Regions from separate parts of the Comamonas aquatilis genome, predicted to be linked through region 1. Evidence: predicted binding sites of a transcription regulator. Region 1 holds the regulator's gene; the other holds the start of a gene.

The links. The regulator sigma-54, encoded in region 1, starts transcription at its own class of promoters, with help from an activator protein. The targets are predictions, from matches to a motif close to TGGCANGNAANCTGCTTT.
Region 2: a site for sigma-54 is predicted at 3,172-3,189, ahead of ACNAZA_RS15845 (BMP family protein). Genes of this name have one in related genera too.

What each region holds. Positions count from the first base shown of each region.
Region 1 is NZ_CBCSIW010000021.1:49,055-60,002, forward strand. Features, by position in the region: gene ACNAZA_RS18810 (ABC transporter permease) at 1-860, opposite strand, end outside; gene ACNAZA_RS18815 (sugar ABC transporter ATP-binding protein) at 857-2,377, opposite strand; gene ACNAZA_RS18820 (sugar ABC transporter substrate-binding protein) at 2,434-3,381, opposite strand; gene ACNAZA_RS18825 (aspartyl/asparaginyl beta-hydroxylase domain-containing protein) at 3,754-4,677, shown strand; gene ACNAZA_RS18830 (RNA polymerase factor sigma-54) at 4,760-6,361, opposite strand; gene lptB (LPS export ABC transporter ATP-binding protein) at 6,459-7,235, opposite strand; gene lptA (lipopolysaccharide transport periplasmic protein LptA) at 7,232-7,903, opposite strand; gene ACNAZA_RS18845 (thiol:disulfide interchange protein DsbA/DsbL) at 8,060-8,710, opposite strand; gene ACNAZA_RS18850 (SPOR domain-containing protein) at 8,813-9,553, opposite strand; gene argS (arginine--tRNA ligase) at 9,587-10,948, opposite strand, start outside.
Region 2 is NZ_CBCSIW010000014.1:100,834-111,781, forward strand. Features, by position in the region: gene ACNAZA_RS15825 (tartrate dehydrogenase) at 1-1,023, opposite strand, end outside; gene ACNAZA_RS15830 (LysR substrate-binding domain-containing protein) at 1,107-2,027, shown strand; gene ACNAZA_RS15835 (GatB/YqeY domain-containing protein) at 2,149-2,595, opposite strand; gene rpsU (30S ribosomal protein S21) at 2,719-2,931, opposite strand; gene ACNAZA_RS15845 (BMP family protein) at 3,359-4,399, shown strand; gene ACNAZA_RS15850 (BaiN/RdsA family NAD(P)/FAD-dependent oxidoreductase) at 4,448-5,737, opposite strand; gene ACNAZA_RS15855 (acyl-CoA thioesterase) at 5,903-6,403, shown strand; gene cobA (uroporphyrinogen-III C-methyltransferase) at 6,495-7,295, opposite strand; gene ybiB (DNA-binding protein YbiB) at 7,340-8,359, opposite strand; gene ACNAZA_RS15870 (cation efflux transmembrane domain-containing protein) at 8,505-9,305, opposite strand; gene ACNAZA_RS15875 (MerR family transcriptional regulator) at 9,377-9,781, shown strand; gene ACNAZA_RS15880 (DUF1090 domain-containing protein) at 9,860-10,243, shown strand; gene ACNAZA_RS15885 (LysR family transcriptional regulator) at 10,541-10,948, opposite strand, start outside.

The DNA.
Region 1 (10,948 bases):
CCAAAAAAAGTATTGATCACCGAGCCGCGGCCGCCCATGAGGCTGGTGCCGCCGATCACCACGGCGGCGATGACCTGCAGCTCCATGCCGGCACCGGCGTTGGGGTCGGCAGCTTCCAGACGGGCCGATTGCATCAGGCCGGCCAGCGCCGCCAGCAAGCCCGTGATGGCAAACACGGCAATGCGCACCGGGCGCGGGTCCACACCGGCCAGGCGCATGGCTTCTTCATTGGTGCCAATACCCACCACATAGCGGCCGAACACCGTGCGGCTGAGCACCATCTGCCCGACGACCACCACCAGCAGCGCGATGAAGAACGCAGCCGACAGACCGCCAAGCCAGGGGGCCGCAAGAGCGCCCATGGCATCGCCCACGTACTGGGTGCGCGAGTCCGTGACCAGATAGGCGCCGCCGCGCACGGCTTCGAGCATGCCCAGCGAGACGATGAAGCTGGGCAGTTGCCAGGCCACGGAAATGCCGCCCGTCACCGCACCGCAGACCACACCGACCAGCAGACCCAGAGCGGCTGCAGGCCAGGGGCCCATGCCCCATTGCAGGATGGCGGCGGCACTCACGGCTGCACTCAGCGCCAGCACGGAGCCCACGGACAGGTCGATGCCCGCAATGATGAGCACAAAAGTCATGCCGACAGCCATCACGGCCAGGGCCGGAATTTCATTGGCGATGGACAGCAGCGTCTCACGCGTGAGGAAGTACTCGGACTGGCTGCTGAACAAGGCCACCATGGCCACCAGCACCACGAAAAGGCCGAGATAGGTACCCAGTTCCTGGCGCAAGGCGCTGCGCACAGGCTTGGTGTCTGGCGCCGCAGCGACAGGAGTTGAAGAGGTTGAATTCATAGTTGTTCTTTCACGGGCTCGCCAGGGCGCGATGCATCGCCAAAAGCGGCTTCCAGCAAGGCTTGGGTCGTCCACTGGCCACGCTCAAAAGTGGCCACAATGCGACCGTCATGCATGACGCTGATGCGGTCGCACAGCTCCATCAGCTCGCGTAGATCGCTGGACACCACCATCAGCGCCTTGCCCTGGGCCGTCATGGCATCGAGCTCGGCATACAGGTCGGCGCGGGCGCCAACGTCCACGCCGCGCGTGGGTTCGTCCAGCAGCACGATGGGGCAGTCTCGGTGCAGCCAGCGGGCAAAAATCACTTTTTGCTGATTGCCGCCGCTCAAGGTGCCTACCGGTTGCTCGGCGTTGTGCGCGCGAATGCGCAGGCGCTTGACCATGCGCCGGGCCAGATCCGACTCCACCGCCGGTTTGAGCCAGCCCGCACCGGAGACCGAGCCCATATGGCTCAGCGAGGTATTGACCCGGATGGACTGGGACAGCAGCAGGCCTTGTGCCTTGCGGTCTTCCGTGACCAGCGCAATGCCGGCCCGAGTGGCCTGCATGGGGCTGCTCCAGTTAGGAGTCACGGAACAGGTGGACAAGCCCTGGGCCAGGCCGGTCAGCTCGATCGAGCCGGCATCGGCCTTGTCGGCACCATACAGCAGGCGCAGCAGCTCGGTACGGCCTGCACCCACCAGTCCGGCCACGCCCAGCACCTCGCCAGCGCGCAGTTCCACATCCACGCCCTGCACCAGCTTGCCGCGTCGCAAGCCCTGGGCCCGCAGCAGCACCGAACCGGCCTTGCGACGCGGCTTGGTATCCAGCGACTCCACGGCATGACCCACCATGCGCTCCACCAGCTCGGGCTCGCTCAGGCCTTGCATGGGCAGCACATCCACCAGGCGCCCGTCGCGCAGCACGGCCACGCGCTCGGACACGCGCTGCAATTCTTCCAGGCGGTGCGACACATAGACCAGGGCCACGCCCTGAGCCTTCATCAGATCGATCTGCTCGAACAGATGCTCGATTTCCTTGGCGGTCAACATGGCCGTGGGCTCATCGAGCACCAGCACGCGGTTGCCATCGCGCAGATTGCGGGCAATCTCCACCATTTGCTGCATGCCTATGCCCAGCTGCCCCACGGGCGTGAAGGGGTCGATATGCTGCAAGCCCATCTTGGCCAGCTGCGCATGGGCAGCTTTGGCCAGGGCATCGCGATCCAGCCAGCCCCAACGCTGGGGCAGGCGATCGAGCAACAGATTTTCGGCCACGGTCAGGGTGGGCACCATGCCCAGCTCCTGCAGCACCATGCGCACGCCAAGCGCTTCGGCCTCGGCACGGGATTTGGGCGCGAACGCCCGACCATTGAGCTGCATGATGCCGCGCGAGGGAGTCACCAGACCGCACAGCATTTTGGACAGCGTGGATTTGCCGGCGCCGTTCTCCCCCGTCAGCGCCAGACATTCGCCGGCGCGCAGATCGAGGGAAACGCCATCCAGCACGGTGCTTGGACCATAGTCCTTGCCCATGCCTTGCAGCGTCAGCACCGGCGTGCCGCGCCGCCCCTGGTGGTTGTCGGCAGCAATCACTTGGTCACCAGCACCACGTCCGTTTTCACTTCGGCAGGCATCTGGGCCTGCGGCGTCTTGTTCTTGACGGCCTTCAGCGCTTCTTCAATGCCGAAAACCGCTTGCTTGGCCGCAAACTGGTCTGCGGTGGCCAGCACGCGGCCATCCTTGAGCATGGGCGCAATGGCGCGAATGTTGTCGTAGCCCACCACCAGCACCTTGCCAGCCTTGCCGGCGGCCTTGACGGCAGCCACAGCGCCCAGGGCCATGGAGTCATTACCGGCCAGGAGAGCCTTCAGGTCTGGGTTTTCGCGCAGCATGCCGGCGGCCACCGTATTGCCCTTGTCGATCTCCCACTGGCCCGATTGCACGCCAACCACGTTCATCTTGGCTGCGGTCATCGCATCCTTGAAACCCGCCGTGCGCTGTTGCGCATTGGTGGTGGTGGACACGCCCTCGATGATGCCGACCTTGTCGCCCGCCTTGAGCTGCTTGGCCAGGTGTTCGCCCACCAGGCGAGCGCCCACACGGTTGTCGGGGCCGACGAAAGGAATGACCAGGCCTTTTTCCTTGAGGGCGGCGGCGTCCAGGCGGTTGTCGATATTGACCACGCGCACACCCTTGTCCACCGCCTGTTTGAGCACCGGCACCAGAGCCTTGGAGTCAGCCGGGGCAATCACCAGCGCATCCACCTTCTGGGCCACCATCTGCTCGACCATCTTGATCTGGGCGGCGGTGTCGGTTTCGTTCTTGATGCCGTTGCTCAGCAGCACGTACTCGCCTGCGTGGGCTTTCTGGTGCGCCTTGGCACCGTCTTCCATGGTGCGGAAGAACTCATTGGCCAGGGATTTCATGACCAAGGCCACCTTGGGCTTGTCCTGGGCTTGAGCTGCCGGAGCCCAGACGCCAGCCAGTGCCAAGGCTGTCAGACCGACCGAAACCACTGCGTGACGACGTTGCAACATACCGCTCTCCCGGGCCTCAGGCCCATCAATTTGGAAAAAAGGGCCGGATTATAGGTTTGTCATCGGTATTAACCCGAGCCCACGCAAATAGACCTCAAGCGCTCAATCCCTTAACCGAGTCCTTGTTTTATAGGCTCAGGCTTTGTGCATAGGGGTAGGAATAATCCCCTGCCTGTCTAGACGTCGATTTCTCCCGTCGACGAGCGGCCCGGCGGCACCAAGCCGGACCGATATTCAGTGGATCGGCATCAATATCGACTCAAGCCATTGAAGAGTAGGCGCCTGCAGCTATCAACTTTGAGAGCCCTCAAGAAAAACGCTGTTTGACCTGTGCCATGGCCTCGGCTGGAGCACCCCGGTAAAATTGCCGCCATGGCAAAAATCATCGTCCTGGCATTGGTAGTGCTGTTTTTCGGTTGCGGGCTGTACATGCACCTGCGCGGCAAGGTGCGTCACAAGGTGGTGAAGCAATTGTTTGATCATTCCACCTTCACCGCGCCCTTCAACGTCTTCATGCTGATGTTCAGCAAGGTGCCGCGCACACCCTATCTACCCACCAGCACCTTCCCCGAGCTGGCGCCGCTGCAAGCCAATTGGCGCGAAATCCGCGAAGAAGCTGTCAATCTGCAAAAAAACATGCAGATCAAGGCCGCCGCCAACAATGACGATGCAGGCTTCAACTCCTTCTTCAAGACCGGCTGGAAGCGCTTTTATCTGAAGTGGTATGGCGATGCCCACCCCTCGGCCATGGAGCTGTGCCCCAAGACCACGGCGCTGGTCAAATCCATTCCCAGCGTGAAGGCCGCCATGTTTGCCGAGCTGCCGCCCGGCGCCAAGCTCAATCTGCACCGCGACCCCTATGCGGGTTCGCTGCGCTACCACTTGGCCGTGCTGGCACCCAATGACGACCGCTGCATGATCGAAGTGGACGGCACACCCTACAGCTGGCGCGAGGGCGAAGGCGTGATCTTCGACGAGACCTATATGCACTGGGCAGAGAACCGCTCGGAAGGCAATCGCATCGTGTTGTTTTGCGATGTGGAGCGCCCCATGACCAACGGCTTTGCCCAGTGGCTCAATCACTGGCTGGGTAAGAACGTGGTGGCCGCCGCCAGCTCGCCCAACAACGAGGGCGATCCCCGCGGCATGATCAGCAAGCTGTTCAAGATTTCCTTCTACGCCGGCAAGTACCGCCGCGCCTTCCGCAGCTGGAACCCCACGTTCTACAAAGTGCTCAAATTCGGGCTGATGATTGGCGTGCTGGCTTTGTTCATCTGGTGGTTGATACCGAATTGATTGATACCCCCTGAGGCGCTTTGCGCACCAAATTAAAAAGCCGCTGAGCATGGCATCAGCGGCTTTTTTTGTTGGGCGTGGCTTACAGCGCCTTGCGCAGCGTGGTGGTCGGGATCTTCAGCTGCTCGCGGTACTTGGCCACGGTGCGGCGGGCGCATTCAATGCCTTGCTCCTTGAGCATATCGGCCAGCTTGGCGTCCGACAGCGGTTTTTTCGTGTCTTCCGCGTCCACAAACTGCTTGATCAACGCCCGCACGGCGGTGCTGGAGGCGCTGCCGCCGGTCTCGGTGCCCAGGCCCGAGCCGAAGAAGTACTTGAGCTCGAACGTGCCCTGGGGTGTGGCCATGTACTTGGCCGTGGTCACGCGGCTGATGGTGGATTCGTGCAGGCCCAGGGCATCGGCAATATCGCGCAGCACCAGCGGACGCATGGCCAGCTCGCCATGCACAAAGAAGTTTTTCTGCCGCTCCACAATCGCTTCCGACACCCGCAAGATGGTGTCAAAGCGCTGCTGGATGTTCTTGATGAACCAGCGCGCTTCCTGCAGCCGCTGCTGCAGTGCCGCATGGCCTTCGCTGTTCTTGTGGCGGCGCAGCACGCCGGCATAGATGTCATGCACCTTGAGCCGCGGCATGACTTCGGTGTTGAGGCGAACGGAAAACTCCATCCGGCCCGAGCCGACACGCACCGGGCGCACGATCACATCGGGCACCACGATATGGCGTTCCACATCCACGAAGCGGCGGCCGGGTCGCGGCTCCAGCCGCGCAATCAGGGCCAGGGCCTCGCGCAGAGCCTCCTCGCGCGCGCCGCATAGGCTGGAGAGCTTGCGCATATCGCGTCGTGCCAGCAAGTCCATGGGCTGGCAGCACATGGACAGGGCCAGCTGCAGCACATCCCAGTGCTTTGCTGTCGTGCCCTCATCTTCGGCCAGACGAATCAGATCGCGCAGCTGCAGCTGCAGGCATTCGGCCAGATCGCGTGCGCCCACGCCCACGGGCTCCAGGCTTTGCAGCAGCTTGAGCGCCATGGCAAAGCGCTGCTCCAGCTCTTCGCGCTCTTCTAGGTCGTCACAGGCCAGGCTATAGGCCAGATCTGCCAGCGGCTCTTCCAGATAACCGTCGTCGTTCAGCGATTCGATCAGAAAGCGCAGCGCTGCGCAGTCTTCGGCACTCAGACGCAAGCTGAGCGCCTGGCGGTGCAGAAAATCGCTCAGACTCTCATGCTCGCGTGCTAGGTCGATGGCGTCGGTTTCCTCGTCGCCATCGCTTTTGCGGCTGCCGGACGAGGAGGGGCCATCCCATTCGCTGCTGGATTCGCCACCCCACTCCCCGTCTTGTCCGTCGGCGCCGTCGCCGCTCCAGTCCAGCGTCTCGGGAGTTTCAGCGGTCGGCGCCTCAGCTATGGTTTCCGAAGCTGTTTGCGCTGATGAATATTCAGATTCAGATGAGTAGTTATCTGAAGTGCCCATGGATTCAGCGGTAGCCGCTTCCATAGCAGGAGCATCCATCGGCACATCGGCGGCGTCGTCGCCATCGCGCTCCAGAAACGGGTTGTCCACCAGCATCTGTTCAACTTCCTGCGCCAGCTCCAACGTGGACAGTTGCAGCAGCTGAATCGACTGCTGCAGCTGCGGCGTGAGCGAGAGATGCTGGGATACGCGTAAGGACAGGCCCGGCTTCATCAACTGAACATCCTTGATGTGCAAGCGCCCCCGGCATGTCCCCGATGCAGGGACAGCAGCCACAGAAAACGGGGGAGCGCGGAGGTCAACTCACGCATCACATGCGGAAGTGTTCGCCCAGGTAGACGCGGCGCACATCGGCGTTGTCCACAATCTGCTCTGGCGTACCTTCGGCCAGCACATGGCCGTCGCTGATGATGAAGGCGTGGTCACAGATACCCAGGGTTTCGCGCACGTTGTGGTCGGTAATCAGCACGCCAATGCCGCGCTCTTTCAAGAAACCGATGATGCGCTGGATTTCGATCACCGCGATGGGGTCGATACCGGCAAACGGCTCATCGAGCAAAATGAAGCGCGGCTGCGTGGCCAGGGCGCGGGCGATTTCCACCCGGCGGCGTTCGCCCCCGGACAGGGCCAGCGCAGGAGACTGGCGCAGATGCTCCACGCGCAATTCCTTGAGCAGATTGTTCAGCCGCTTGTCTATCTCTTCCTTGGAGAGCAGCTTGCCTTGCTCGTCCTTTTGCAGCTCCAGCACGGCGCGGACGTTTTCTTCCACGCTGAGCTTGCGGAAAATCGAGGCTTCCTGCGGCAGATAGGACAGTCCCAGGCGCGAGCGCTGGTGAATCGGCATATTGCCCACGGAATGACCGTCGATGAAGATCTCGCCGCCATCACTGCGCACCAGACCCACGATCATGTAAAACGAGGTGGTCTTGCCCGCGCCGTTGGGGCCCAACAGGCCGACGACTTCGCCTTTTTGCACGGACAGAGACACGTCCTTGACCACCTTGCGGCTGCCATAGGACTTGGCCAGATGCCTGGCCTCCAGGCGGCTGTCCGCTTCGCCGCTGCGCAGGGTGCTGTCACGACTCATTTCTTGTCACCTGCCTTGTCGCTGGCTTTCTCACCGCCCAGCGTCATGCTCTGGCGCAAGGGCTCGGCCTTGGGCTGGGCCGGCTTGGGCTGGGCACCGGGCGTGCCGTCCTTGGGCGCCATGATGGCGCGCACCCGACCGCCCTGGCCCACGGAGGAGCTGGGCAGGCCGCCGCTGGTCTTTTGACCATCGACGGTATAGACGTCGGTGATGTTGTTGTAGACGATGACCGAGCCCGTGACCTGGTCGCTGAGCTGACCGCCACGGTAGCGGCGCATCTCGCCACGGCGAATGAATTTGACGATATCGGCCTTGCCGTCGTACTCGATGACCTCACCCTCGCCTTCGATGAACTCATCGGACTGACCGGGCTCGGTGTCGCGTTTTTGGCGGAAGAAGGCACGCTTGCCCGGCTCGGCCTTGACCACGCCGTACTGAAAGCCTTCGGCATCCTGGCGCACATCCAGCTGCGTACCGCGCAACACGATGGTGCCCTTGGTCATCACCACATTGCCGGTGAAAACGCTGGTCTGCTGAAGCTCGTCGTGGCGCAGTGCATCGGCCTCGATGTTCATGGGCTTGGCGCTATCGGCCTTTTCGGCATGCGCCGTGCCGGCCAATACGGCAAAAGCCGAGGCCAGCACGAAAGAGAGAAGTCGTTTGGTCATGGAGGGCACGTTTCTTGCATACATTGTAGTCATTCCCTTTTTGGCGCCGCCGCAAACATACACCGGCCCGGATCAAAACCTCGCCCTACGGGTATGAAAAAGCCCGCTCAGGCAGACCTGGCGGGCTTTTGGGATGTACAAGCTGCGCTCGCCGTATCAGCCTTTGCGGCTGGAAACGATCAGGGCATTGACCACGCGCAACACATTTTCCATGTTGCCGGCCTTGGTGCCGTCCGTGTAGTACTTGCCGGCCACGCCCATGGCTGGCACGCCTTCCACGTCATAGGCCTGCTGCAGCTGGGTTGCCTTGCGCACCTGGTTGGAGACGGTAAAGGAGTTGTACATCTCCTTGAACTTGGCCACATCCACGCCCTGCTTGCCGGCCCATTCGAAGATGGCGTCATCGGTAGCCAGACGGTTGCGTTCTACGTGAATGGCATGGAATGCCTTGGCGTGCAGCGTACCCAGCAGATTCATGCCTTCCAGGGTGTAGTACAGCTTTTGCTGAGGCACAAACGAGGCATTGAAGGCCACGGGCACGCGGTTGACCACCACATCGGCAGGCGCTGCGTTCTTCCAGGCCGCAAACGTGGGCTCGAAAACATTGCAGTGCGGGCAGCTATACCAGAAGAACTCGATCACCTCGACCTTGCCGGCGGGTGCGCTGACAGGGGCTGGCTTGCTCAGCTTGAGGTAGTCCTTGCCTTCCTTGAAGCCTGCAGCCTGAGCCCAGGTGGCGGAGGAACCCAGTGTCAAAGCACCAGTGGCTGCAGCAGATGCAACCAGAGAAAATTCGCGGCGTTTCATCAAAACCAACTCCTAAATCAGGTCTGCAGTGTCAGAGGCCATCAGCCATAAAAAGTTCAACCCAGCTCGGCAACCCGGCACAGACCGGGCCTCAGAGATGTTTTACCTTGCGGCACGAACCAGGGTGGAATCCACACCGGCGCCGTCGAGCTTGCCCTTGAGCTGCTCGGCCTCATCGCGCTTGTTGAACGGACCCACGCGCACACGGAACACGGTGATGCCGTTTTGCTCACGCTCGCTGACCCGAGCTTCCCAGCCCAGCATGGCCAGCTTGGCGCGCTGCGCCTGGGCTTCCTTCTCGCCACGGAAAGCACCGGCCTGCACAAAGTAGTTGAAGCCGGGCTCGCCGCCGGTAGCCGCCACGGCAGCTGCTTTTTCCTTGTCGGCACGGGCTTTTTCGGCCTTCTCGGCGGCAGCGGAGCGCTCCTTGACCAGATCGCCCAGCGGATCACCCGTGGCCGGTTTGACCGGCTTGGCAGGATCGACGTGGGGCTGGGCAGGCGTGACCGGCTTGCCGGTCACGGGGTCCAGCGCAGCAGTGCCGGTGGCCGTGACCGGAGCCACCGGCGTGCTCGGTGTCACAGGCACGCCAGGCGTTTCCACGGCAGCCGGCGGCACAGCAGGAGTCGGTAGCGGCGCACGGCTTTGCAGCGGAGCGTTCGGGTCCCAGTTCTTGTTGCGCTCAGCCTCGACGGCATCGCGATCCGTGTTGTTACCACCCTTGTTCAGAAAGGGAACGGGCACCTTGGTCACATAGACGGCCACGGCCAGAGCCGCCGCCAGGCCAATGACCATGCCGAAAATCAGCCCCAGGATGGTGCCGCCGCGTTGCTGCTTCTTCATAGGTCGCTAAAGGCTTTCCGCTTCACGCTTTGATTACATGCGCTCGGGTGCGCTGACACCCAGCACAGCCAGACCATTGTGCAGCACCTGAGCGGTGGCTGCGACCAAGGCCAGGCGGGCCAGCTTGAGCTTTTCATCATCCACCAGGATGCGTTCGGCATCGTAGTAGCTGTGATAGCTGGAAGCCAGATCGCGCAGGTAGAACGTCACGTCATGCGGAGCATTGCCTTCGGCAGCGGCCGTCAGCATCTCGGGGTACTTGGCCAGCAGCAGCATCAGGGCCTGGGCTTGCGGGCCTTCCAGCGCCGACAGGTCCACGTCCTTGAGCGACGGCAGGCCGGCGCCGCCGGCTTCTTGCCAGGCACGCAGCACCGACTGGATACGCGCATGGGCATATTGCACGTAATACACGGGGTTGTCGTTGTTCTGGGCCACGGCCAGATCCACGTCAAAGGTGTATTCGGTGTCGGGCTTGCGGCTGAGCAGGAAGAAGCGCACGGCGTCCTTGCTGGTCCACTCGATCAGATCGCGCAGCGTCACATACGAGCCGGCACGCTTGCTGATCTTCACCTCTTCGCCGTTCTTGACCACGCGCACCATGGTGTGCAGCACGTAGTCGGGGTAGCCCTCGGGAATGCCCACGTCGGCAGCCTGCAGGCCGGCGCGCACGCGGGCAATGGTGCCGTGGTGGTCGGTACCTTGAATGTTCACCACCTTGGTAAAGCCGCGCTTGAACTTCTGGATGTGATAGGCCACATCGGGCACGAAGTAGGTGTAGCCGCCGTCGGTCTTGCGCATCACGCGGTCTTTGTCGTCACCGTAGTCGGTGGACTTAAGCCACAGTGCGCCGTCTTGCTCGTAGGTCTTGCCGTTGGCGATCAGGCGCTTGACGGTTTCCTCGACATGGCCGTTCTCGTACAGGCTCGATTCCAGGTAGTACTCGTCGAACTTGAGATTGAAGGCCTGCAAGTCCTTGTCCTGCTCGTTGCGCAGATAGGCCACGGCGAACTGGCGAATGTTGTCGTAATCCTCAACATCGCCATTGGCCGTGAACTCGCGATCATCGGCCTTGATGGTTTCCTTGGCCAGGAAAGCATTGGCGATGTCGGCAATGTAGTCGCCGTTATAGAAATTCTTGGCCAGCGGGTTCTCGCCGTCGGTAGGCCAGCACTCGTCACCGGGCTTGAAGCCCTTGGCACGCAGCTGCGTGCTCTTGGTCAGGGTGTCGATCTGCACGCCCGCGTCGTTGTAATAAAACTCGCGGTGCACCTTCCAGCCCTGGGTGGAGTACAGATTGCTGATGGCATCGCCAATCGCAGCCTGACGGCCGTGTCCCACGTGCAGCGGCCCTGTGGGGTTGGCGGAGACGAACTCGACCAGAATGTTTTCGCCACG
Region 2 (10,948 bases), on a different contig from region 1:
GTCGGGTGTCTTGGGTCCGGTTTTGAGGGTCTCTTCGATCGCGGTCACGATGGCATCGTGGGCTTCGCGCCATGGGCCTTGGCTGTGGCCCAGAAAATCCAGCATCAGCGCGGCCGACCAGACCATGGCAATCGGGTTGGCAATGTTTTTGCCGTAGATATCCGGAGCCGAGCCGTGGACCGGCTCGAACAGCGAAGGGAAGGTGCGCTCGGGGTTGAGGTTGGCCGAGGGTGCCAGACCAATCGTTCCCGTGGTGGCCGGGCCCAGGTCGGACAGGATGTCGCCAAACAGATTGGTGGCGGCCACCACGTCAAAGCGGCCCGGCTGCAGGACAAAGCGCGCTGTCAGAATGTCGATATGCTGCTTGTCCAGCACCACATCGGGGTAGTGCTGGTGCATGGCATCGGCCTGCTTGTCCCACCAGGGCATGCTGATCGCAATGCCGTTGCTCTTGGTGGCCAGCGTCACATGTTTTTTGCTGCGGCTCTGGGCCAGATCGAAAGCGTATTTCAGCAGGCGCTCCGAGCCCTTCTTGCTGTACACCGATTCCTGAATGCAGATCTCGCGCTCCGTGCCCTCGAACATGATGCCGCCCAGCGCCGTGTACTCGCCTTCGGTGTTCTCGCGCACCACGTAGTAGTCGATGTCGCCGGGCTTGCGGCCGGCCAGTGGGCAGGGCACGCCTTCGAACAGGCGCACCGGGCGCAGATTGATGTACTGGTCAAACTCGCGGCGGAACTTGAGCAGCGAGCCCCACAGCGAGACATGGTCGGGAACGGTGGCTGGCCAGCCCACGGCGCCAAAGAAGATGGCGTCCATGCCGCTGAGCTGGGCCTTCCAGTCGTCGGGCATCATTTTTCCGTGCGCAGCGTAGTAATCGCAATGCGCCCAGTCGAAGTGGTGGAATTCCAGCGGCAAATTGAACTTCTGCGCGGCGGCTTCCAGGGCGCGCAGGCCTTCGGGCATGACTTCCTTGCCAATGCCGTCACCGGCAATTACCGCAATCTTCTTCACTTGGGACATGGCTACTCCTTGGTATGGGCCTGATTCTGAACCATGCTGTAATGAAGTGAATTGTTCTATCGTGCTTTGATTGTTTACAGATCGTGTTCAAAAACCTGTTGCCGGAAGATCTGCGTGTATTTCAGGTCGTGGTGCGCCGCGCCAGCTTTGCTGCGGCGGCACTGGAGCTGGGGGCCTCGCCCGCCTATGTGAGCAAGCGTATTCGCCTGCTGGAGCAGGAGCTGGCCGTCAAGCTGCTGCACCGCACCACACGCCGGGTGGCGGTGACGGAAGAGGGCGAGCGGGTGTTTCAGTGGGCGCAGCGCATCCTGGACGATATCGACCATCTGGTCGAAGAAGTCAGCACCACCAAGAGCGAGCCGCGCGGCCTGCTGCGCGTGAGTTGCAGCTTTGGCTTCGGGCGCAAGGTGGTGGCGCCGGCGCTATCGAAGTTGATAGCGCTTCACCCCGGTATGCAGCTGAGGCTGGAGGTGTTCGACCGCATTGTGGATGTGGCGGCCGAGGGCTTTGATCTGGATGTGCGCGTGGGCGACGAGATTGCACCGCATCTGATTGCTCGCCAGCTGGCGGCCAATCACCGCGTGCTGTGCGCTGCGCCTGCGTATCTGCAGCGCAAGAGCATGCCGCGCAGCGTGGATGAACTGGCCGCCCATGACTGCCTGGTGATCAAGGAGCGCGACCACCCGTTCGGCGTATGGAAGCTGCGCGCCGGGGCCGAAGAGCGCACGCTGAAGGTGACGGGGCCGCTATCGACCAACAACGGCGAGATGGCCGTGCAATGGGCGGTGGACGGGCATGGGGTGGTGCTGCGTTCGCTATGGGATGTGCGCGCCGAGCTGGCTGCCGGAACCCTGGTGCAGCTGCTGCCTGCCTGGCGGCAGGAGGCCAATGTCTGGGCCGTATACCCGGCACGCCTGAGCCGCTCGGCCAAGGTACGCGTGGCCGTGGAGTTTCTGCAGGCGTTCTTTGAAAACTCCGGCTTGGAGAAATCCACGCAGATTTGAATGAAATATGCCGCTAGCCTTTTGCTTGTAAGTGTGGGTAGCTATTCAATTGATAGTTTTTAGCGCGTTTCAAACGCAAAAAAGCGCCCGCAGGCGCTTTTCGGAGTGGCGTGAATCCGCCTCAGGGAGCCAGTGCGGCTTTGACGGCGGCAGACACCAGGCCCATATCGGCCTTGCCGGCCAGCTGTGACTTCACGGCGCCCATGACCTTGCCCATGTCGCCGGGGCCGGCAGCACCGACTTCGGCCACGATGGCTTGGACGGCGGCGGTGATTTCGGCTTCGGTCATGCGCTGGGGCAGATAGACCTTGAGCACTTCCACTTCGGCTTTTTCCACGTCGGCCAGATCCTGGCGATTGGCGCTTTCAAAGGCGGTGATGGAATCCTTGCGCTGCTTGAGCAGTTTGTCGACGATGGCGATGACGGCAGCGTCATCGAGCTCCACGCGCTCGTCCACTTCTTTTTGCTTTATCGCGGCCTGCAGCAGGCGGATGGTACCCAGGCGCACGCTGTCTTTGGCGCGCATGGCGTTCTTCATGTCTTCGGTGATCTGGGCTTTCAAGCTCATGGCTTTTCTCCTGGTGATGGAGGTCACCGCCTGAATCAGAAGCGGTGGCCAGAAAACAAAAAACCCGCGCCTGGCGTCCCGAGCGCGGGTTTGCGGCGTTTAACGGCCGACTGTCCTAACGAATTAGTACAGCTTCTTAGGCAGTTGCATGCTGCGAACGCGCTTGTAATGGCGCTTCACGGCAGCAGCCTTCTTGCGCTTGCGCTCGGCTGTAGGCTTTTCGTAGAACTCACGAGCACGCAGATCGGTCAGCAGACCCAGCTTCTCGATGGTGCGCTTGAAGCGGCGCAGGGCAACTTCATAGGGCTCGTTTTCTTTAACGCGGATGGTAGTCATTAGCGAATATTTCCAGATATCTGTGCTGCTAGAGGGTTCACGGGAGATCGGGCCTGTGAGCCATGTACAGCGGTTGTTCCCCGTCTCTATTAACTAGTATGGCCGACGGGGTAATGCCAGCAAAGTCGAGCATTATAAACGATTGAGAAGGCTCTGTCGAAATAACTGCGCAAGTCCCATTTTACGCGGCACTGCAAACCATGGCAGGGCAGCGGTTGGCTCTGCGGAATGCCTGTGTCCTGGCACATCACTTGCTATCACAACAGAAGTGCTCAAGATAGCTGCAATGGTACGTAGCGACCCTGAGCGGGTTTGTCGCAGTGAAGATTTCAGCTGTTTTGTATACAGTTTTGGAAATTGATTTTCTTTGTTTTTGAATTGAGAAATCAATTCATCAATCTCTGCTGTTGTTGATCCAGGAGTTCTTATGGTGTTGGAGTGTGTTGCACAGAATCTGATTTCGCGTCGCCAGTGGCTGGCATCGGCTGCCGGCGGTGCGGGCTTGCTCGTCCTGGGTGGTTGCGCCAGCCCGGCGGCCCAGCCTGCCAACAAAAATCTGGTGGTCGGTGGTCTGTTTGCGGGCTCGCGCAGCGACAAGGGCTTTATGGAAGCCGGCTGGCGCGGACTGGAAAAGGCCAGAACCGAGCTGGGCGTACAGACGCGTTTCATCGACGGTATTGCGCCCAAAAAAGAGCTGCTGGTGCCGGCGCTCACGCAGCTGGCCGAGCAGGGCGCTCAGCTGGTGATTGCCCATGGCGGCCAGAACAACCAAGCCGTGGCCGAAGTGGCGCCGCGCTTTCCCGGTACGCGCTTTGTGGTCACCCAGGGGCTGGTGCAGGGCAGCAATCTGAGCAGCTATGACGTGCTGCAAGAGGAATCGGCCTATCTGGCCGGAGTGTTGGCGGCGTTGACGACCCAAACCGGCGTGGTCGGTCATATGTCGGGCATTCGCGTGCCGCCAGGCCTCAAGGGTCGCGCAGCCTATGCTGCCGGTGTGCGCGATACCAATCCCCGGGTCAAGCTGCTGACCAACTTCTCGGGAGATCAGGACGACAACGCATTGTCCTATCGCGTGGCGCAGGCGCAGATTGCGGCCGGGGCCGATGTGATCTTCACCATGCTCAATGCGGGCCGCGATGGTGCGACGCGCGCTTGCCGCGAGAAAAAGGTGCGCCAGATCGGCAATGTGATCGACTGGACGCAGGTCGATGCACAGGTTTTTGTGGCCTCGGCCTGGGCCGATGTGGGCATTGGCGTGTTCCAGGCCGTCAAGGACATGACGGTGAATGCTGCGCCGCAGTCCGGCATTGTCAAGATCGGTTTGCAGGACCCGGCCGCCGTGCGCCTGACCACCGCGGCCGATGTGCCCGCTGCCGTACGCAGCCGCGTGGAGCAGGCCAGCCGCGCGATTGCCTCGGGTCAGCTCAAGGTGCCAGAGGCCTATAACGGGCCGGAGTTCTCCATATAAAAGCCTGGGCGGCAGCTTTGCTGGCGTCCTGCAGCGTGCTTCAAGCGCTTAGGATGCTTGCTCCATCAGGCTCTGGCAGCGCTCGGCCAGCGCCTGGGCGCAGGCTGCGGCGCTGGCCCAGGCCCACTGAAAGTTGTAGCCGCCCAGCCAGCCGGTGATGTCCACCACCTCGCCGATGAAATACAGGCCGCTCTGGTTTTTGCACTCCATGGTCTGCTGCGACAGCACCTTGGTATCCACGCCGCCCAGCGTGACTTCGGCTTTTTTATAGCCTTCGGTGCCCGTGGGCGTGATCTCCCAGCGCGAGAACTTTTGTGCCAGCGCAATCAAGGCCTTGTCCGAGGCTTCGGCAATCGGGCGCTGCCAGGCTGCATCCTGCTGCACCCAGGCATCGGCTAGGCGGGCAGGCAGCCATTGGGTCAGCTCATTGGCAATCAGCTTGCGCGAGCGTTGCTTGGCTGCCAGCAGCTCGGCTTCAAAATCCACCTCGGGGGCCAGGTTGATGAACAGCGGCGTGCCGGGTTTCCAGTAGCTGGAGATCTGCAGCACGGCCGGGCCGGACAGGCCGCGGTGGGTGAACAGCAAGTCCTCGTTGAAGGCCATGCGCTCTTTTTTGCTACCTGTGCTGATTTCAACCGGCAGGGCCAGGCCTGCCAGCTGGGCATAAGGCTGCCAGGCATCGCCGTCAAACGTCATGGGCACCAGGCCGGGCGTGCGCTCCACCAGCGGCAGATTGAATTGCTGGGCCAGGCGGTAGCCAAAGTCGCTGGCGCCAATCTTGGGAATGCTCAGGCCACCGGTGGCAATCACCAGACTGGTGGCGTTCACCGGGCCGCGATCCGTATCGATTTGATAGCTTGCAGCGCTTTCCTCATTTGGGCTGCTGGCCAAAATCTCTATTTTTTTGACCCGGCAAGGTTGCCAGCGCTGCACCTGGCCTGCCGCGCATTCAGCCAGCAGCATGGCGATGATGTCCTCGGCCGAGCGATCGGCAAACAGCTGGCCCTTGTGCTTTTCGTGGTGGGCAATGCCGTGCTTGTCCATCAGCGCAATGAAGTCGGCCGGCGTGAAGCGCGACAGGGCTGAGCGGCAGAACTGCGGGTTCTGCCCCACAAAATGCTTGTGCGGCGCCCGTACGTCCAGATCGCGGTTGGTGAAGTTGCAGCGCCCGCCGCCGGAGATGCGGATTTTCTCGGCCACTTTTTCGGCGTGATCGATCAGCAGCACCTTGAGGCCGCGCTGGCCCGCCTGCGCCGCACAAAACAGGCCGGCAGCGCCGGCACCTATGACGACGGCATCAAAAAAAACAGGGGAGGAGGACGGGGCGTGCGCAGACATTCAGACAAAGGAGCAGGGCAGGAACAGGGGGCGATTGTCCCAGAAGCGGCTTGCGCAGGCCTTGGCACAGGCTTATCCGGGCGAATCTGCACGGCTGCGGAAGTCGCAGGGGAATATGCGTGGACGCCAAGCGCTGGCGAGTATTCAAATCTAAAATTGCCGCCCATGAATACCCCTTCCCATCAGCTGAGCATGACGGTGCTCATGTCGCCGGACATGGCCAATTTTTCGGGCAATGTGCACGGTGGCGCCATCTTGAAGCTGCTCGATCAGGTGGCCTACGCCTGCGCCAGCCGCTATGCGGGCCGTTATGTGGTGACGCTGAGCGTGGATCAGGTGATGTTTCTGCAGCCCATCCATGTGGGCGAGCTGGTGACGTTTCTGTCCAGCGTCAATCACACGGGCAAGTCGTCCATGGAAATCGGCATCAAGGTGGTGGCCGAGGACATCCGCAGCCAGGTGGTGCGCCATGTCAACAGCTGCTTTTTCACCATGGTGGCGGTGGATGATGACAAAAAGCCTGCACTGGTGCCGCCGCTGGAGCCTCAGGGCGATGAAGAAAAGCGCCGCTGGCAGGCTGCCATCATCCGCAAGGAGCTACGCAAGGACATGGCAGAGCGTTTTGCCCAGATTCGCGTGACGACCAGCGCGAACGTCACACCCTGAACCTGCAGCCAGCCTCTCTTGAGGGGCCGGCTTTGCTGCTTGTCTTTGGTTTGTGGCGCGCCAGGCCAAAGCGCAGGCGCGCTGAGTGGCGTCAGGCCACAGCGGCTTGCGGCTGTGCGTTTTGCCGGTCTTGCCAGGCGGCCACGCCTTGCACCACGTCACCTACGACGATGATGCTGGGGCTGCCCAGGCCGTTGTCGGCAATGCACTGGGGCAGATCTTTCAACAATGTGAGCGCATGGCGCTGCTGGGGCAAGCTTGCGTGCTGGATAACAGCCACGGGTGTGCTGCCGGGCAGGCCGACCAGCAAGTCTTCGGTAATGCGCTCCACGCTGCTCACGCCCATATAGATCACCAGGGTGAGCTTGGCTGCATGGGCGGTGGCGGCCAGTTGGCGCCAGTCGGGGCCGCTGTCACCGGGCTTGGCATGACCTGTCATGAAGAGCACGCCATGGGCACGATCGCGGTGGGTCAGCGGCGCGCCCAGGCTGGTTAGGCCCGCAAGGCCCGAGGTGATGCCGTTGATGACCTGTACTTCGATACCGGCCTGGCGCAGATGCTCCACCTCTTCGCCGCCGCGGCCAAAGATGAAGGGGTCGCCGCCCTTGAGGCGCACCACCTTCTCTCCCTCTTGCACGGCGGCAATCATCAGCTTTTCAATGAAAGCCTGGGGCGTGCTCTTGCAGCCTCCGCGCTTGCCCACGTAAACCATGCGCGCCTGCGGATTGGCGTGGGCGGTGATGGCATCGCTGACGAGATCGTCCACAAACAAGACCGTGGCTGCCGCAATGGCTTTGGCCGCCTTGATGGTGAGCAGCTCGGGGTCGCCCGGGCCGGCGCCTACCAGCGTGCATTGGCCGGGGTGAAGTGGGGTGTTGTTCGTGCTTGGCATGGCGGTCTCTGTGGGGCTTGCCTGTGGGGCGAAATTTTGTGTGCTCAGTCCGGGCAGCGGTGAAAGCTCTGCACCTGGGCCATGGCTTCGGCACCGGGCTGGTAAACAGCGCGGTGCATGGCCTGAATCTGGGCTATCTGTTGGGTAATCGGTGCGGGAATCGCCAGCGTGCCTGCCAGCATGGCTTCAATGCGCTGGGCCGTCTGGGCGGCGCTCAGCCCCAGGGGCAGTTCTGGCGCCGCAGGCTCGTCGCCCGCGGCTTGGCTGCTGAGCTGGCTGCTGTGAACCGCGCTGCGCTCAAAGCAGATCTGGCCGTCAATCAGGCCCAGGCTGGCGGGTTCGCGGTTGGGCGCTGCCACGGCTTCGCCTTCGGTTCCGCGCAGCAGTAGCGCATTGGCGCTGTGCAGAGCCAGGGTCTCGGCCATGGGATGGGCATAGTCGGGATGGGTGTAGCTGGCCAGCAGCAGGCTGCGCTGTGCCGCAACCGCTGTGCCCGGGCCGTACAAGGGATTGAGCAGTTTGACGATGCTGTGCGTGGGGTTGCGCAAGCCAATCTGGCGGCGCACCTGCAGCAAGCGCTCCAGCGAGGGCAGCAGATGGCGGGTCTGCATCCAGGCCATCTGACCTGCTGCGAGGGGAGCTGGTTTTTGCAGCACCGGCCAGCCCAGTTGCTGCCATACAGCACCTGTGCTGACCCGTTTGTCTTCGGTATCGCAACCGTGCACCAGTACCGGCAAGCCCTGGCGGGCTAGCAGCGCCGCCAGCAGCGGCACCAGATTGGGTAGCTTGCGCGCACCGTTATAGCTGGGTAGCACCACGACGGGGATTGCAGTCGAGGCTGAGGGCCAAGCCGGCAGACGCTGCTGCGTGGCATCCAGAAATCCGGCCAGCTCCTGGGCGCTTTCGCCCTTGAAGCGCATGGCGATGCAGAACGCGCCTAACTCTAGATCGCTGACTTGTCCGTCCAGCAGCTTGCCCATCAGGTCTGCGGCCTGCTCACGCGTAAGCGAGCGAGCACCCTTGGTGCCGCGGCCGATGTCCTTGATATAGGGGCTGATACTCATGATTTATGTAATTGTCCTCATAACGAACAAGTTTCATACGATGAAGTCGTTATAAGCAAATGACGTGCCAGGGCGTCACGCCATCGCGCTTGATACGCTTTGCCCAAACCTTTGGGTGGTCGCTGATTTTCATGGCAATTTGCTGCTAGCCGCAGCATGGATTCTTGGGTGTTGCTGGGGCGATAGCTTCGCAGCAACTGGACTTCTTTGCCGACACAGGCATAGGCATTGCAACTTGGATAGGCTGGCTACAGCAGGAAGATGCAGTAACGTCACTTGAGTCACAGCACGAAACTGCTGATGGCACTTGCAGTGGTGGATCAATCTCTGCAGGAGCGACCTTCCACTGCTGCCATGCCTCATTCAGTACCTGCCATGCCGAGTGCAAAAACAATATTGCGATGGCAAGTCCAACAATGATGTCCGGCCAGAAGCTTCCAGTGAATGCGACTAAGCTTGCAGCAAGGATCACGCTGCTATTGGCCACCAAGTCGTTACGAGAGCACAGCCAAGTTGAGCGCATGTTCAGGTCATCAGAACGGTGCGTGTACAGCAAAGCGAAGCAAATGCCATTGGCAATCAGTGCGAACAGCCCAATGGCCCCCATCCAGTCTGCAGCAGGTACTTCCTGCACCACGAGCTTGTGCATGGCATCAGCGACAACCACCAGTCCAAACAGGAGCATGAACACGCCTTTGAATAAGGCAGCGCCCGCTCTTGCCTTGAGGCTTCGATGCAGCACAAACAGCGTTACAGCATAAACAGAGGCGTCACCCAGCATGTCGAGGGAGTCCCCCAGCAGAGCGGTTGACTGGGCCATCAGACCGGCGATGAACTCCACAATGAAGCCCAGCGCATTGATCGCAAGAACGATGTAGAGAATCTTGCTCTGTTTGGCGCGCAACTGCGCCAACTCTCCTGCTTTGTTCTCACAGCAGCTATCCATCAGGAACTCCAAACATTAGAAAACGATTGATGGATAGACTAGGGCTTATAGGAACTATAAGGTCAAGCGCCGTGAGCAAATTGGCACTCACCATTGGAGATTTGGCGAAATCCACCCAGACCAAGACGGTCACGATTCGCTACTACGAGCAGATTGGCCTGCTTCCGGCCTCCAAACGAAATGAAGCTGGCTATCGCATCTATGACGAAGCCGATCGTGATCGATTGTTGTTCGTGAGACGCAGCCGGTACCTGGGATTCAGCCTCGACGACATTCGCGAACTGCTTGGGTTGGCAGACCAACGTGATGCGTCTTGCGCCTCGGTAGATGCCAAGGTTGCTCAACAGCTAGAGCAAGTCAAAGGACGCATTCGAGACCTGCAAGCGTTAGAGACCGAGCTTAACCGCCTGCTTTCCTGCTGCCACGGCGGGGTGATTGAGCAGTGCCGCATCATCGAATCCTTGAGTCACAGCTAACTGTTGCCGACACTCACTTTTACTTGTCTGTGTGCCTTGCGGCATCATGAGTGGTCCAACTTATCGAAATGGAGCCCTATGCGTACTTCTGTCACTTTGATTGCACTCGCTGTTTCCGCTTTTGCCTCTCATGCTGCATTGGCGCAGCCGGTGCGTGCCACTTGTGAAAGTAAACGTGCGGACATCTCACGCGACATTGAGCACGCCAAGGCTAAGGGCCAAGTGAGCCGAGTACAAGGACTTGAGAAGGCACTGCGCGAAAACCAGGCCCATTGCAGTGACGCAAAACTCGAGCGAGAGCACGCAGCACGAATTGCCGAACAGGAGAAGAAAGTGGAGAGGCGGCAACGTGATCTCGACGATGCGCGAGAAAAAGGCAAGGCCAGCAAGATTGCAGACCGTGAGGCCAAGCTGACCAAGGAAAAGGCTGAGCTTGAAAAACTACACAAGGGCGCACTATGAACGTGGCATGAGCCACCGGCTTTAGACGTATCTGAGAGCTGGCAGTGAACGTCGGCTCCTGGCGGTGAGCTCCGTTTCGCTCGTGACCCCGACAACAGTCACTGGGTGATTTGGAATTCACATCGGACGTCTGCTCTGGGGATTCATGTCGATCGCGCACTCCCGGGCAGATGCACCCGTCCAGTATTGATCCCAGGCTGACCGCTTCATGCTGGCAACAGCTGCTCAGTTCTTCTATGCCAATGTCTGCTGACGTCAATAGCAGACATTGGTTCGACGGTGCTTTCATCATTTGGCTCATTGCGCAATGGCGGTGGCAGCGGAAGGCTGGCGGGCCAGTGCGATGAAGGCCCTCACGTAGTCGATGGCGGTATCCGCCTCGCGTGCTCCCAGGAAGATCTGCTTGGCGATACCGCGCACGCCCAGCCGCACGGGCACCACGTCCATCTTGGCCGCGTACTCCTCGACTAGCCAGCGCGGCAGGGCGGCCACGCCGCGGCCGCTGGCCACCATCTGCAGCATGATGTCGGTGGTTTCGATGGCCTTGTGGCGCCTGGGCGTAACGCCGGCGGGCAACAGGAACTGGTTGTAGATGTCCAGGCGTTCGATGTCCACGGGGTAGCTGATGAGCACTTCCTGGGTCATTTGCTGTGGCTTCACGTAGGCCGCACCGGCCAGTGCATGGCCCCTGGCCACGACGAGCAC